Regions from separate parts of the Brucella pseudogrignonensis genome, predicted to be linked through region 2. Evidence: riboswitches for the same ligand, from Rfam matches in the RefSeq annotation. Region 2 holds a riboswitch; each other region holds the start of a gene.

Region 1 (3,785 bases), 980 kb from region 2:
TGTCTGAAGCATTGCATCGCGTGCAAGCGTTTCGAGGCTTTCTTCAGTGACGTCAACGTCGCGCAGACGGCGTGGTGCGCCTGAGCGGTTCATCAGGTCTTCCATATAATCAACGAATGCAGCCGAACGCTCTTTAGTTGTGCCATCCCACTTGCCAAGAAGCAGGTCTGCAAGCTCTGCGTAGAGTTCAGCAGCCCCCGCCATGTTGAAGCGCAGGACTGGTCCGAGCATCAGCGCATTCGAGAGACCGTGTGGCACATGATAATGGCCGCCGAGCGGGTAGGCGAGAGCATGAACGGCGCCAACCGGCGAGTTCGAGAAGGCCTGACCGGCATAGTTTGCGCCAAGCAGCATGGCTTCGCGGGCATGGCGATCTTTACCGTTTTCGCAGGCTGCAACGAGATTGGCCGACAGGAGTTTCAACGCTTCACGCGCAAATGCATCGGAAAGCGGGTTTTTCTTGATGCGACTGGTGTAAGCTTCAATCGCGTGAACCATCGCATCAATGCCGGTGGCTGCGGTGTGAAGTGCTGGCAGACCGCAGGTCAGTTCCGCATCCAGAATTACAAAGTCTGCATAGAGCTGGCGGGAAACGACACCCATCTTAGTGGTTTCGCCAGTCGTCAGGATTGTGATGTTGGTCACTTCCGATCCGGTGCCAGCTGTCGTTGGGATCTGGATCAGCGGCAAACGTGTGCCCTGAACTTTACCAATGCCATAAAGCTCGGACAATTCCTGCTCGGAGACGATCAGTACGGCAGCAAGCTTGGCAATATCCATTGAGGAACCGCCGCCGAGGCCCAGCACAATGTCGCTGCCAGCTGCCTTGGCCTGTTCTACACATTCAAAGAGAATAGCTTCTGGCGGGTCAGCAACAACGGCATCAAAAATACTGATGCTGAAGCCTGCATTTTCCAGCGAAGCGAGGGCTTCGTTGAGAACGCCAGCTTTGTGCAGGCCCTTGTCGGTTACGATGAGGATTTTACGTTCCGAAAAACGCTCGCCCAGAATTTCGCCGAGACGCTTTGCGCCCTCCCACTCGACATGCATTGAGCCGACCGTGTCGAAAGAAAATGGCTTGATACCTACAGTCATTATTTCCACCCTTGTTCATAGTTCCCAGAGCCAAGGTCTCTCATACCTCGCCGGCACAAAGGCGCTGGGTTTCACCCGGTCTGGCTTTCGCGTATTGCAAAGCCAGACCGACAGTTTCCCGATGCAGCCGGCGCACCGGTCGTCTGAAGAGATGCTTGGGAGGACCTCTTCTTAGTTGTTCAATATATTGAACAATGTTCAGGATTTAACTGATCGATACAGGATAAAACGCATTGCTGTCAAATTATCCCTTCGTTCAAGAGGCGGTGGTTTCAATCGATTCAATTCGAGGTCTGACGTGAAGGCAGCCAAGTCATTGATCTTGTTAATGCCATTTGAATGTTGGGTCTTTGATTGGAATTTATTTTCTAAATGCGGCAAAGCTGCCATCTGGCTTGATATGCTCCGCTGCCTGAAATGGCACTATATATTGTGTGCAGCGATGGCTATCTGGCTGCAGAGCTTTGGCGAATCCCACACAAGATGGGCAGTCCCTAATAGGTTCCGCCGATCTGTGGACAGAAGCGGTAGATATCCCTGCTATTCACAGGCAAGCCTCAAATTAGCCAACATTAAATAAATTTGATCCGTCTATCCGTTGACGAGTTTTTAACTTCAGATACTATATATTGTGTTCAAGGTTCTTACGATTCGTGAGAATTGAAGCGAAGATGGGAATACGGTGCACCATATCCATGATGGATCTGGCTAAGCCGTAGCTGCCCCCGCAACTGTAAGCGGTTAGCCGATGTCCGAATGCCACTGGGTGATACCGGGAAGGTGGGCAAAGGCGTTAAGTCGTGAGCCAGGAGACCTGCCTTGAACAAGAACGTCAACGGGCGGGGTGTCGGTTGGTGCGTGATAGAATGTTGGCAAAGTTTTTGCCGCGTCTTTTGCCGCCCTGGATATCCCCTCAAAAGCTTCGGGGTGAAAAGCATGTCGAACAGGAATTCAAAACTGGCCAGTTCTGGTCCGCCCTTTACGGGCTAAAGAACAGGATGCGCGCTTAGAGCGTGCTACCTCTTAATTATAGTTTTTGTCACGCGCATTTTGCAATGCGTGCGGTTTTTTGCGTCTTTGTTCCAGTTTGTAATCCTTCCCAATCTATCCCCAGTGAGGAAAAAATGAACGTCACCGTTTATAGCAAGCCAGCTTGCGTCCAGTGCACCGCCACCACCCGCGCGCTTGATCGTCAGGGCATTGAATATGCTGTCATCGACATTTCTGCAGACAGCGATGCATATGATCTGGTTCAGGGTCTTGGCTATCGACAGGTGCCGGTTGTTGTTGCTGGTGAATCCCACTGGGCCGGGTTCCGCCCGGATATGATCAGCTCGCTCGCATAAGCCTCAACTACTGCCGGGGTTTGTTATGGGTCAGATCGTCTATTTTTCCAGTCGTTCGGAAAACACGCATCGTTTTGTGATGCGTCTGGGGATGCGCTCAAAGCGCATTCCGCTGGAAAACCATGATGACGATGCTGGCCTGTTGCGGGTGAACGAGCCTTATGTGCTTGTGACACCAACCTATGGCGGTGGTGGTGCGAAAGGCGCTGTTCCCAAGCCGGTCATCCGCTTTCTTAACGATGTTGAGAACCGGTCGCTTATTCGCGGTGTTATCGCCGCCGGGAACAGCAATTTCGGCGAAGGCTTTGGCCTTGCAGGCAAAATAATTTCGGAAAAATGTCAGATTCCCTACCTCTATCGCTTTGAGTTGTTGGGAACGGATGAAGACATTGACAATGTTAAAGACGGGATGGAACGATTTTGGACACGGCAGACACAACCCTGACCCGTGAGCGCGAGACGGTCGCCGCTTCGGAAAAGCAAGAGTCATCCCCAGTATCTGGCGCTGCATCGGGCGGCAAGCCGCAGAAGCTTACGGAGACGTCGCTGGATTATCATGCGCTGAATGCCATGCTGAACCTCTATGATGACGAGGGAAAGATTCAGCTGCATCGCGATCGCCAGGCCGCGCAGCAATATTTCCTGCAGCACGTCAACCAGAACACTGTGTTCTTCCATAATCTGCGTGAAAAGCTCGATTATCTGGTGGATGAAGGCTATTATGAACAGGAAGTGCTGGATCAGTATTCCTTCAATTTTGTGCGTGATCTTTTCGATCATGCTTATGACAAGAAATTCCGCTTCCCGACCTTCCTCGGCGCGTTCAAATATTACACCAGCTATACGCTGAAGACGTTTGACGGTAAGCGCTATCTCGAGCGCTACGAAGACCGCGTTTGTATGGTGGCGTTAGCCCTTGCCCGCGGTAACGAACAGCATGCGCGCGAAATGGTCGATGAGATTATTTCAGGCCGTTATCAGCCAGCAACGCCAACCTTCCTCAACGCGGGCAAAAAGCAGCGCGGCGAACTCGTCTCGTGCTTTCTGTTGCGTGTTGAAGACAACATGGAATCGATTGGTCGCTCCATCAATTCCGCCCTCCAGCTTTCAAAGCGCGGCGGCGGCGTGGCCCTGAGCCTGACCAATATTCGCGAAGCCGGCGCGCCGATCAAGCAAATCCAGAACCAATCTTCCGGTATTATTCCGGTGATGAAGCTGCTCGAAGATTCATTCTCCTACGCTAATCAGCTTGGTGCGCGTCAGGGCGCGGGCGCGGTTTATCTGCACGCCCATCACCCGGATATTATGCGCTTCCTCGATACCAAGCGCGAAAATGCAGACGAA
Region 2 (3,785 bases):
GCTTCTACAATTCCGTCAGCCGTCATTCTTCACTTGACTATTTGAGCCCGGCTCACTTCCAATGAACGGCCGCATAGTCGAAAAATGACTCTCCACTTTTCCGAAGCAAGTCCAAACCGCGCTTTCCCACTTTTTCGGTGGTTGTAATTTTACAAGGCTATATCCTTGGGTAAGGTTCCTTTCGCGGTGACGTCTTTCTTAAGCTGCTCCTTGAGGGTATCGCCTGCAAGATGGGTGTCTGCCCAGCCATTATCTTTGAGTGCTTTCTTCCAGGATTTAGACTTCACCATCTTATCAACCTTGGCTTTGATTCCCGCTTATTATTCCGCAGTAATATCGGTTGCTGCACCCACCATGAGCCAGTTTTGGATAGGAAGATCAACGCCACCTTCCTTGAAGGTCGGTGAATCTATACCTTTAATACGCTCATCGCTGGAAATGTCGACAGTCACCTGAGTTTCGAAGATTGCGGCAAGCGCTTCACGGCCGCCGCAAAATGCGATGTAGTTCACTTTTGTAGGATCAACACCAACAGCTTTTGCAAAACGCCCCGCCGTAATGTGGTCGGTACCGCGCGCTGATGAGCAGCCGCCCCGTGAAACTGAATCAGGATCGGCTGTCAGCTTTGTAACCAGATCACCAAGGTTCTGAATGTCGGAAGATGATGTAGTCACGATGGATTCATATTCACCGCTCAGGAGCGCAATCGGCATAATAGCGTCAAGATTAACAGGGGGATTGTTGGTCGAGGTCGCTCCGACCATAACTAAGCCGCCGACAATGAGCTGGCTTGGATCATCCTTGTTTTGATTGACGAACTGCGCCAGCTCAATTGTTCCGCCAGCACCGGGAGCATTGAGAACCTGAACGCTGCCGGAACTCTTTTCGGCCTGTAACTTGCTGCGCATGGTGAGCGCGGTCTTATCCCAGCCGTCACCCGGTTCCGCAGGTGCCAAACTTTTTAGTCTTCTGCCGACGCTGCACTTGCGATTGCTGCTATCTTTTTTGATAGCTCTCCCCAAAAACCTACACCTCTCCCAAGGTAAAGGCTCCTAACCTGGCGGTTATAAAAGGGATTTAAAATTCGCTAGCGTGTGACTGTGTAAGCGCTCGTTCATTAGCATAAAGCCTAAGCAATTTTTTATAGATGATTTAATGGTTCCAGTTGCTTGACCTGGCGGATATCAGAACGTAATAGAGTTACGACGGTTCCCCGACCGAGAGCGAAGGGGATTAATAGGGAACACGGTGAGGGCGACCCAAAAGGGACCGAGACCGTGGCTGCCCCCGCAACTGTAAGCGGATTGCCGTTCATCCTCGTGACGCTGCAAGCGTCATGCCACTGAGTTTAGCTCGGGAAGGCAGATGAACAGCGAATATTCGTGAGCCAGGAGACCTGCCGTCTAACGTAGTCCATTGTCACGGGCGGGGATGCCCGGTGCAGGAGTTGGTTATGACAGCTATAAACGTCGCAAGACGTCGCTTCCCTTTGTCATTCATATCCCCGGATATGTCCGTTCTCTATACGCGCCGGATCACATCCGCCGTTTGATACGGCTTTTCTCACATCATTTCGGGGATTCAAATGAAACTCATCGGCAAGTTGCCGTTTGGCGCAATGGTTGGCGCTGCAAGTCTTTTCGTAACTGGTTTTGCAGCTGAAGCAGCCGAAACGCGGTATCCGTTGACGTTGAAAAATTGCGCGCGCGACGTGACGTTTAAACATGCACCAGAACGGGCGGTTGCCGTTGGTCAGAGCAGCGCAGAAATAATGTATCTTCTGGGTCTCGGCGATAAAATGGTTGGTACGGCCTTGTGGGTCGGACCTGTTCTCAAGGGCTACGAAGAAGCCAATGCCAAGGTAAAGCGTCTCGCGGATAATGATCCGAGCTTTGAGAGCATTCTGGCCGAAAAACCTGACCTCGTTGCCAATCAGTTCCAATGGCAGATTGGACCAGAGGGCGTTGTTGCGAAGGCTGAGCAGTTCGAAGAATTGGGCGTTCCTGTCTATACGTCTCCGGCCGATTGCATCGGAAAAGACAATTCGGATGGTGGTGATGGCGTGCGTCATGACGCTTTCACCATGGATCAGGTCTATCAGGAAATTGATGAGCTCGCGCAGATTTTCAACGTGCAGGACCGTGGCGCGAAAGTTGTTGCTGATTTGAAAGCACGTGAAGACGCAGCACGTAAAAAGATCGCATCTGCCGATGGCAAGCTTTCGGCTGTTGTCTGGTTCTCCAGTGCAGAACTCGACATTGATCCTTATGTTGCGGGAAAGAACGGTGCTCCAGCTTATATTCTGAAAACACTTGGCATCAATAATATTATTGATAGTGAAGAAGAGTGGCCGACCGTTGGTTGGGAAACCATTGCCAAGGCCAATCCAACTATAATTGTCGCTGGAACTATGGATCGTCGCCGTTTCCCTGCTGATGATGTTGCCGTGAAACGGGAGTTCCTGAAGACTGATCCGGTTGCAAGCCTCATGCCTGCGGTGAAGGATGGCCATGTATTCGATATGGATGCACAGGCGATGAACCCGACTATTCGTACCATCGAAGGCATTGAAACACTGGCTGATGCCATTGCAGATTCAGGCCTGAACAAGTGACAACACGCTCAGCCACAGCCGGAATTCTAAATGCGAGAAGCTCAAGCAGCAGGGTGCTTTTTGGCATTCTCGCGCTTGTCTTGTTGCTCGGCGCGCTGTGGCTGGGCGCTGCCATTGGCGAAACGTCTATACCTCTCGACGTGGTGGCAAAGACTATTGCTAACCGCGTCTGGAATGCGGGTTATCCGCTCGAACCGATTGATGAAGGCATTGTCTGGAGCTATCGCTTAAGCCGTGCAATGGTCGCGGCTTGTTGCGGTGCGGCTCTTGCAATATCTGGCGTGGTTCTGCAATCACTGCTGCGAAATTCTCTGGCTGATCCTTATATTCTAGGTATCTCAGCCGGGGCGTCGACAGGTGCCGTCGCGGTTGCAATCCTCGGTGTAGGCGCTGGTATGCTTTCGCTTTCGGTGGGAGCTTTCATCGGCGCGATTATTGCGTTCTCGCTTGTTTCTTTGCTGGCACTTCGAGCAGGGCGGGGCAACAGCGCAATCATCCTTGCTGGCATTGCAGGCTCGCAACTTTTTAACGCGCTTACTTCATTCATCGTGACCAAGGCTGCCAATGCGGAACAGGCACGCGGCATTATGTTCTGGCTGCTGGGCAATCTTTCAGGTGTGCGCTGGCCTGATGTGACGCTTGCGCTACCAGCCTGTATTGTGGGGCTTGCAATCTGTCTTTGGCATGCGCGTGCGCTTGACGCATTCACGTTTGGCTCGGAATCGGCTGCATCGCTTGGCATTCCTGTGCGTCGCGTCTATGCCGTATTGATCGGTGTTAGTGCCATGATGACGGCAGTTATGGTCTCCATTGTGGGATCGATTGGCTTTATCGGGCTCGTCATTCCTCATGCGGCACGTATGGTGGTTGGCGTCCGTCACGGGCGATTGTTGCCAGCTTCAGCACTCATAGGCGCAACTTTTATGATTGTTGCCGATATTCTCTCTCGCATCATCATTCCGGGGCAGGTTTTGCCAATTGGTGTCATAACAGCTCTGTTCGGTGCTCCGGCTTTTGCATTCCTTCTTGGGCAGAGGAGGGCGCAATCATGATGCTTTCAACGCATAATGTTAGCTGGTCGGCAGGCGGTGTCGAGATCCTGCGAGACGTATCGCTCGACGTAAAAGAAGGCGAATTTCTCGGCATTATTGGACCAAATGGCTCCGGTAAA
Region 3 (3,785 bases), on a different contig from region 2:
CTCGGCATTGTTCTTCTGAAGAAGCAGGCGGGTTGAGATGCGGATTTCCAACATATTCCAGCTTGGTGTGAAGGAACTGCGCGGACTGGCGCGTGATCCCATGCTTTTGCTGCTGATCGTTTATGCTTTTACGCTTGCGATCTACACGGCTGCAAAGGCAATGCCTGAAAACCTCAACAATGCGGCTATTGCGATTGTCGATGAAGATCAGTCGCCCGTTTCGGGCCGTATCACGACGGCGTTTTATCCGCCATATTTCGTGCCGCCAAAACTCATCTCATCTCATGAGATGGATAAACGGATGGATTCGGGCCTTGATACATTTGCACTCAATATTCCGCCAAATTTTCAGCGTGACCTGCTCGCCGGACGTTCGCCAACGATCCAGCTGAATGTCGATGCAACCCGTATGAGTCAGGCCTTTACGGGTGGCGGTTATGTGCAGTCGATTGTTTCGAGCGAAGTTAACGAGTTTGTTAATCGCTATCGCGGTGAGGCAGAAGCGGTCGTTGGATTGGGCTTACGTGCGCGGTTCAATCAGGATTTGAACAAAGGCTGGTTTGGTGCGATCACCAATGTCATATCGTCGGTGACGATGCTTTCCATCATTCTGACGGGTGCGGCTCTCATCCGGGAGCGTGAGCATGGCACGATTGAACATCTGCTTGTTATGCCCGTCACACCACTTGAGATCATGGTCTCAAAAGTCTGGTCAATGGGTATGGTTGTGCTGGTGGCAACCGCTTTCTCGCTGATCGTGGTTGTACAGGGCATTCTGGCCGTGCCGATCAATGGCTCGCTGACACTGTTTCTGGCGGGTGCTGCATTGCAGCTCTTTGCGACCACAAGCCTTGGCATTTTTCTCGCAACGATTGCCGGTTCCATGCCTCAGTTCGGGCTTTTGTTGATGCTGGTTCTGCTGCCGCTTCAGGTTCTTTCGGGCGGTACAACGCCGCGCGAAAGCATGCCGGAAATCATTCAGAACATCATGCTGGCTGCACCCAACACGCATTTCGTGATGCTCGCGCAATCGGTGTTGTTTCGCGGCGCGGGATTGAGTGTCGTCTGGCCGCAATTGCTCGCCATGATCGTTATTGGAAGCGTTTTATTCTTCTTTGCGCTTCGCCGTTTCCGCGACTTCCTCAGATAAAAACTCATATGATTCAACCCTCTGGATCACTTCATTCGAAATGTGATTCAGAGGGGCATTATGTTGCAGTTGATAATCTATCGTGCCCTTGCTATCGCTCATCCTAGGATACGGTTCTGCCCGTGAGGGTGGATGAAAAGGGAACACGGTGAGGCTTATTTGAAGAGCTGAGACCGAGACTGCCCCCGCAACTGTGACCGGAGAGTCGTCCTCCCATGATCGGTATCGCGATCATAGCCACTGAATATTCGTGTTCGGGAAGGCGGAGGATTGATGAAGACCCGGAAGTCAGGAGACCTGCCGCATCCAGTCACCCATGGCTGACACGAGGGGTGTTCAGTCGCGGCCGTCCGTAGCGGTGACATTGTGAAATGTTGCCGTGGGACAAAGACGGGGTGCTTGCGCCCTGATTTCTGACACCTGCGGTGAAGCAACGCTTGCGCGCAGGAAGTAAACTAATGCATATTCTCAGACTATCGGCCTATCTCGCATCAACCATTTTGGTTGCTATGCCGCTTGACGCATTCGCTCAGACGAACGTGAATGCTCAGGATATCCTTGTGCTTGATACGATTGTCGTCACACCGCTTCGTCGTGCGACGTCTTTGCAGCGTTCTACGTCATCCGTTACGGTGATCGACAGTCAAGAAATAACTCGTTCGGCAGCGCCCGACTTGCAATCGCTCCTGCAACATTATCCCGGTATTTCGATTGCCACAAATGGCGGGCAGGGATCGTCTTCCAATCTCTATATTCGCGGGATGTCGTCAAAACAGACTGTTGTTTTAGTCAATGGCGTGCGAACTGCATCGGCCACGACTGGTGCCACATCGCTTGCCAATATTCCGCTGAGTTCAATTGATCGTATTGAAATCGCTAAAGGTGCGCATTCCTCGCAATATGGTGCGGATGCGATGGGCGGCGTGATTAATATCATCACCAAGCAGGGCGGTGCCTGCGGTGAGCGTTCTTTCTGTGGCAGTGTTACGACAGGTGTTACGCATCCATGGGGTGGCTATGCGTTTGCGTCTCTGCAAGGCCAAAGCAAAGACGGCATTGATTATGCGTTTGGTGCGGCGGTGACAGGCACGCAGGGCTATAATTTCAAACAGCCGCGGACGTTTGGTTATGAACCGGACCGTGACGGATTTCTGCAAGGCGCGTTTAACTTTTCGCTTGCAAAGGATTTCGACTGGGGCCGGATTTATACGGATGGTCTGTTGACCCGCGGGCGTAACCAGTATGACGCTACAGCGCCATCTTTTAACGAGGCTTATACGACCGCGTTCAATGGAAAAATTGGCACACGTATTGAGCATACAGACGATTGGTCTTCGACGATTGAACTCAGTTCCGGGCTGGACCACAGCCGGAATTTCCGTAAGAACGTGAGCGGGTCTGATCTGTTTGAAACCAAGCGCTATGGCATTTTTGCTTCGACTGAAAAGCAGTTTGAAACAGGCAGCGTTTCTCATGTGGTGACGGGTGGTGTGGAAGCCTATCGCGAGGAGGTCAATGCCACGACGGTTTATGCGGAAACCAGCCGTGATCTGGCGGCGGTGTTCGGGCAGTATTCGCTGGAATATGATGCGTTACGCTTTGATGGCGGCGTGCGTTATGATCACAATGAGCAATTTGGCGACGTTGTGACTTACAATGCCGGAGCCAGTTATGAGGTTTTGCCTGATTTGGTGCTGCGCTCGTCATTTGGCACAGGCTTTCGAGCGCCGACTTTCAATGAGCTTTATTATCCCGGTTATGCAAATCCTGATCTGCAACCCGAAAAATCCCGTTCTTATGAAGTTGGTCTCAACTGGCAGGCAACAGATAAAACCAGTCTCGATATGGCTTTTTATCAAACCCGGTTGCGTGATGCGATCATAAGTACAGCACCATCCTATCTGCCCTATAATGTTGCCCGGGCAAACATTACAGGTTTTGAAGCCACGCTGTCTCATCGTTTTAATGAGAACTGGGGCGTGAAAGGCTCTATTGATCTGAAACGCCCGATTGATGAAGACAGTGATAATGATCTGGCTTATCGCGAACGGGTCAAGGCAACGGCAGAAGTTAGCTACAAGCCGGTCGAGAAGCTCGATCTGACTGCACGGCTGCTCTATCGCGGTTCACGTTTCACAAATGCTGCCAATACCAACAAGCTTAATCCATATGTGACGGCAGATTTCATTGCGCTTTATGACTTTGATGCACAGTCGCAACTTAAGCTCTCTGTGGAGAATATCTTCGATAAGGAGTATCAGACGACGTCAGGTTACATAGCTCCAGGACGCACCATAAATATTGGGCTAACGCGGAATTTTTGATTGAAGATGATGTTGGCGTGTAAACAGGCGGTTGTGAAGAATATCAGGCTTTGTCTTCTGGCAGGCCTGTTTCTCGCTGGCTTTCATTCTGCATTCGCAGAAGATCGGCCTCAACGCGTCGTGTCGATTAATGTCTGCACGGATCAGCTTGCGATGTTGCTGGCGGATGCCTCGCAGTTGCAATCGGTGTCCTATCTCTCGCGTGATCCGCTTTTGTCGGTGATGAGTGAGAAGGCGAAGGGATTGCCAGTCAATCATGGACAGGCAGAAGAAGTCTTCCTGATGAAGCCTGATCTGGTGCTGGCAGGTAC
Region 4 (3,785 bases), on a different contig from region 2:
TCGGCAAAAGCGTGCTTGTTGCCGGTCTTTGCCGCGTTGCACGCAATCGCGGGCTCAAAGTCCGGCCGTTCAAACCGCAAAACATGTCGAACAATGCGGCCGTCAGCGATGATGGCGGCGAGATTGGACGCGCGCAATGGCTTCAGGCTCTGGCTTGTGGCGTGCCGTCATCGGTTCATATGAACCCGGTTCTGCTGAAGCCACAGACTGATATGGGCAGCCAGGTGGTTGTTCAGGGGAAAGTGCGGGGCGAAGCGCGTGGGCGCTATTATCAGCAGCTTAAGCCGCAATTAATGGCAGCGGTGATGGAATCCTACGCGATCGTCAGCGAAGGCGCCGATCTGGTGTTGATCGAAGGTGCGGGGTCGCCTGCCGAAATCAATCTGCGCGCCGGCGATATCGCCAATATGGGCTTTGCCACGCGTGCAAATGTGCCAGTCGTCTTGGTGGGTGATATTGATCGCGGCGGGGTGATTGCCTCACTGGTCGGCACGCACACAATTTTGTCTGATGAAGATCGCGCTATGGTGCGCGGTTTCCTGATCAACAAGTTTCGTGGCGATATTTCGCTGTTCGATGAGGGGCTTGAGGCGATTACCCGCTTTACGGGCTGGCGTTCCTTTGGGGTCGTTCCATGGCTGAAAGCCGTGTCGCGACTGCCTGCGGAAGATTCGGTTGTTCTGGAACGCGCTACGCGCGGTGATGCCAAAGCATTGAAAGTTGCAGTGCCGATGCTGCCGCGTATCGCAAATTTCGACGATTTTGACCCGCTGAAAGCAGAAAACCAGGTTGAGGTTGTCATGGTTCCGCCGGGACAGCCTTTGCCGCATGACGCAGGGCTTGTGGTTTTACCGGGAACAAAATCGACGATTGCCGATCTGATTGCATTTCGCGAAAACGGATGGGAGCGTGATTTGCAGCTCTATGTGCGGCGTGGCGGGCATGTGCTTGGTATTTGTGGTGGGTTCCAGATGCTTGGCAACCGGATAAGCGATCCGGGCGGTATCGAGGGTCAGGTGCGCGACATTGACGGGTTGGGGCTGCTGGACGTCAAGACTGTGATGGAACCGGAAAAAGTCGTGCGCAATGTTGCGGCTCACTCGCAACTTTATGATGCAGCACTTGATGGCTACGAGATTCATATAGGGCGAACCAATGGTCCCGACGCTATCCGCCCATTCGCGCGGATCGGCGATCACGATGACGGGGCAGTCTCGGCGAACGGTCGGGTGATGGGCACCTACCTGCATGGTGTTTTTGGTGCAGATGAGTTTCGTCGGCAATTTCTTGCAACGCTCGGCGTGAGCAGTTCGGGTGAGAATTATCGTGCAGGTATTGAAATGGCACTTGATGAACTGGCTGACGGTCTTGAAAACTGTCTTGATATTGATGCGTTGTTCGCACTCGATTGACGTCGCATGGGCGAAAGCTTAGTGTCAATTTGCACAACAGGTTTTGCCGGGACGAATCCCGGCGATACCAAAAGGGAATGCGACGGACGGACCCAATCCGGGCGTCTTTATCGCAGCCGACCCCGCGACTGTAGAGCGGAGAGGGATGAGGCAAGCCGGTTAATCGGCAACCACTGGAAACTAAGCGTTTCTGGGAAGGCGCTTCAAACCCTACGACCCGTGAGCCAGGAGACCTGCCTGTAGTGTGAAGGGCATTTTGTCCGCACCCCATGGGAGGTTTTCCCTGCTGCCTACACGGAGGTTGTCATGGCTGCACGTACCCAAAATTCTGTTCCCAGCACTTTAGCTATGCCGCTCGCAACGCGTCTTGCCACCGCAGTCGTTTCGCTGCTTCTCGGTGCATTTCTGATTTACGGCGTGGGTCTCGCCCATTCCGATACGCTGCACGATTCAGCGCATGATACGCGCCATTCATATGGGTTTCCTTGCCACTAAGCCGTTTAGCTTTTTGAAACAGGAAATGAGCAGCGCTTGATGGTGGACGGCCATCGGCGAATGATTGCTGTTGAGGGACTAAAATGTTGATCCGTTATCTTCTGGCCACGCTTGCTGCTGGCCTTTTGGCAGGGCTTCTGGTGACGCCTGCCATGTATTTGAAAACTGTTCCGCTGATTATTCAGGCGGAAACTTATGAAGACGCTGGTGGAAGTCATAGTCATGGTGATGCAGCCGAAGCGGCTGCACCGCACGATCATGCAGCAGCTGCAACCAGCGAAGGTGAAGATGAGGCCGGGGCAGAACTGCCGTTTGGTCGTCTGGGGAATACTATTCTCGCTAATCTCGTTGCGGGGGCAGGTTTTGCATTACTTCTCGGCGGTGTTGCTCTGTTGCTTGGTCGTCGTATTACGCCGCAGAACGGTATTTTCTGGGGTGTGGCCGGTTTCTTTGCAGTCGCTTTCCTGCCAGCTCTGGGGCTTTCGCCGGAACTGCCTGCGATGCCTGCCGCTGATCTGGCGCAGCGTCAGCTCTGGTGGATTTTGACGGTGGTGTTGAGCGGTGTCGGCATTTATTTGCTGGTTTTGCATGGTGAGATCATCTCCAAAATTTTCGGACTTGTGTTGATTATCGCACCACATCTTTATGGGGCACCGCATCCTGAAGATATTGCATCGCCAATCCCATCACTGCTTGCTTCGCAATATGCTGTCGCATCGCTTGCAACAAACTTGTTCATGTGGGCCGTCATTGGTCTTGCGCTGGGCTGGTTCATTCAGGCTTATGCAACGTCAGATATTGAAGGCTGATCGGCATGGCTCTGCCCCGAAATGAAAATGCAAAAATTACATTCGTTCTTGGCGGAGCTCGTTCTGGTAAGTCGTCGTTTGCGGAAAAACTGGTTGAGGACTCAGGACTTCAGCCAGTTTATCTCGCAACAGGGCGCGCATTCGACACAGAAATGGAAAGCCGTATTTCCATTCATCGCAACCGTCGCGGGAGTGAATGGCAGACGGTGGAAGAGCCACTCGATCTTGTAGGGGCGCTTCAAAAACACGTGGGGCATGACCGTTTCGTGCTGGTCGATTGCCTAACGCTCTGGACAACCAATCTGATGATGGCAGAGCAGAATATCGCTGCTGAAACTAAGACGCTGATAGCGGCATTGCCTCAGCTTTCAGGTCCAGTTGTTTTCGTTTCCAACGAAGTTGGCTTGGGTATTGTGCCAGAAAATCGGATGGCGCGGGAGTTTCGCGATCATGCCGGTTTTTTGCATCAGGCTGTGGCATCAGTGGCGGATGAAGTTTATTTCATGGCGGCAGGTCTGCCGCTCAAAATGAAGGGATAATTCGATGCAGGGACAAAAGATTCCAGCGACCGTAATCACCGGCTTCTTAGGTTCCGGCAAGACAACGATGATCCGCAATCTGCTGGAAAACGCCAATGGCAAGCGTATTGCGCTCATTATCAATGAGTTTGGCGATCTGGGCGTCGATGGCGGAATTCTGAAAGGCTGTGGTATTGAAAGCTGCCGTGAGGAAGATGTGATCGAACTTAACAATGGCTGCATCTGCTGCACCGTTGCCGATGATTTTATTCCGACCATGACCAAGCTTCTGGATCGTGCGGATCGTCCTGATCATATCGTGATCGAAACTTCCGGCCTGGCACTGCCTCAGCCGCTGGTCGCTGCTTTCAACTGGCCTGAAATCAAGACGCAGGTGACGGTCGACGGCGTGGTGACAGTTATTGATGCCGCGGCCGTTGCTGAAGGCCGCTTTGCTGACGACCACGACAAGGTAGACGCTCAACGTGCAGCGGATGAATCTCTTGACCATGAAAGCCCTTTAGAGGAACTTTTTGAGGATCAGATTCATG

Evidence for each region. Region 2 has a riboswitch for cobalamin ahead of RI570_RS16445 (ABC transporter substrate-binding protein). Riboswitches for the same ligand answer to the same signal wherever they lie in the genome.
Region 1: it holds a riboswitch for cobalamin, as region 2 does, so the genes downstream of both, nrdH (glutaredoxin-like protein NrdH) here and RI570_RS16445 (ABC transporter substrate-binding protein) in region 2, are expected to answer to the same signal.
Region 3: it holds a riboswitch for cobalamin, as region 2 does, so the genes downstream of both, RI570_RS02070 (TonB-dependent receptor domain-containing protein) here and RI570_RS16445 (ABC transporter substrate-binding protein) in region 2, are expected to answer to the same signal.
Region 4: it holds a riboswitch for cobalamin, as region 2 does, so the genes downstream of both, RI570_RS01910 (CbtB domain-containing protein) here and RI570_RS16445 (ABC transporter substrate-binding protein) in region 2, are expected to answer to the same signal.

What each region holds. Positions count from the first base shown of each region.
Region 1 covers NZ_JAVLAT010000002.1:129,333-133,117, reverse strand. Annotated here, with positions in the region: gene RI570_RS12010 (iron-containing alcohol dehydrogenase) at 1-1,095, opposite strand, end outside; cobalamin riboswitch at 1,717-1,932, shown strand; gene nrdH (glutaredoxin-like protein NrdH) at 2,220-2,441, shown strand; gene nrdI (class Ib ribonucleoside-diphosphate reductase assembly flavoprotein NrdI) at 2,467-2,886, shown strand; gene nrdE (class 1b ribonucleoside-diphosphate reductase subunit alpha) at 2,862-3,785, shown strand, end outside.
Region 2 covers NZ_JAVLAT010000002.1:1,110,141-1,113,925, reverse strand. Annotated here, with positions in the region: partial or broken gene RI570_RS16460 (IS3 family transposase) at 1-65, shown strand, start outside; partial or broken gene RI570_RS16450 (Bug family tripartite tricarboxylate transporter substrate binding protein) at 150-1,000, opposite strand; cobalamin riboswitch at 1,190-1,419, shown strand; gene RI570_RS16445 (ABC transporter substrate-binding protein) at 1,586-2,614, shown strand; gene RI570_RS16440 (FecCD family ABC transporter permease) at 2,638-3,666, shown strand; gene RI570_RS16435 (ABC transporter ATP-binding protein) at 3,663-3,785, shown strand, end outside.
Region 3 covers NZ_JAVLAT010000001.1:412,726-416,510, reverse strand. Annotated here, with positions in the region: gene rbbA (ribosome-associated ATPase/putative transporter RbbA) at 1-36, shown strand, start outside; gene RI570_RS02075 (ABC transporter permease) at 38-1,150, shown strand; cobalamin riboswitch at 1,245-1,470, shown strand; gene RI570_RS02070 (TonB-dependent receptor domain-containing protein) at 1,609-3,474, shown strand; gene RI570_RS02065 (ABC transporter substrate-binding protein) at 3,484-3,785, shown strand, end outside.
Region 4 covers NZ_JAVLAT010000001.1:375,545-379,329, reverse strand. Annotated here, with positions in the region: gene RI570_RS01915 (cobyric acid synthase) at 1-1,412, shown strand, start outside; cobalamin riboswitch at 1,434-1,668, shown strand; gene RI570_RS01910 (CbtB domain-containing protein) at 1,719-1,907, shown strand; gene RI570_RS01905 (CbtA family protein) at 1,991-2,716, shown strand; gene cobU (bifunctional adenosylcobinamide kinase/adenosylcobinamide-phosphate guanylyltransferase) at 2,722-3,255, shown strand; gene cobW (cobalamin biosynthesis protein CobW) at 3,260-3,785, shown strand, end outside.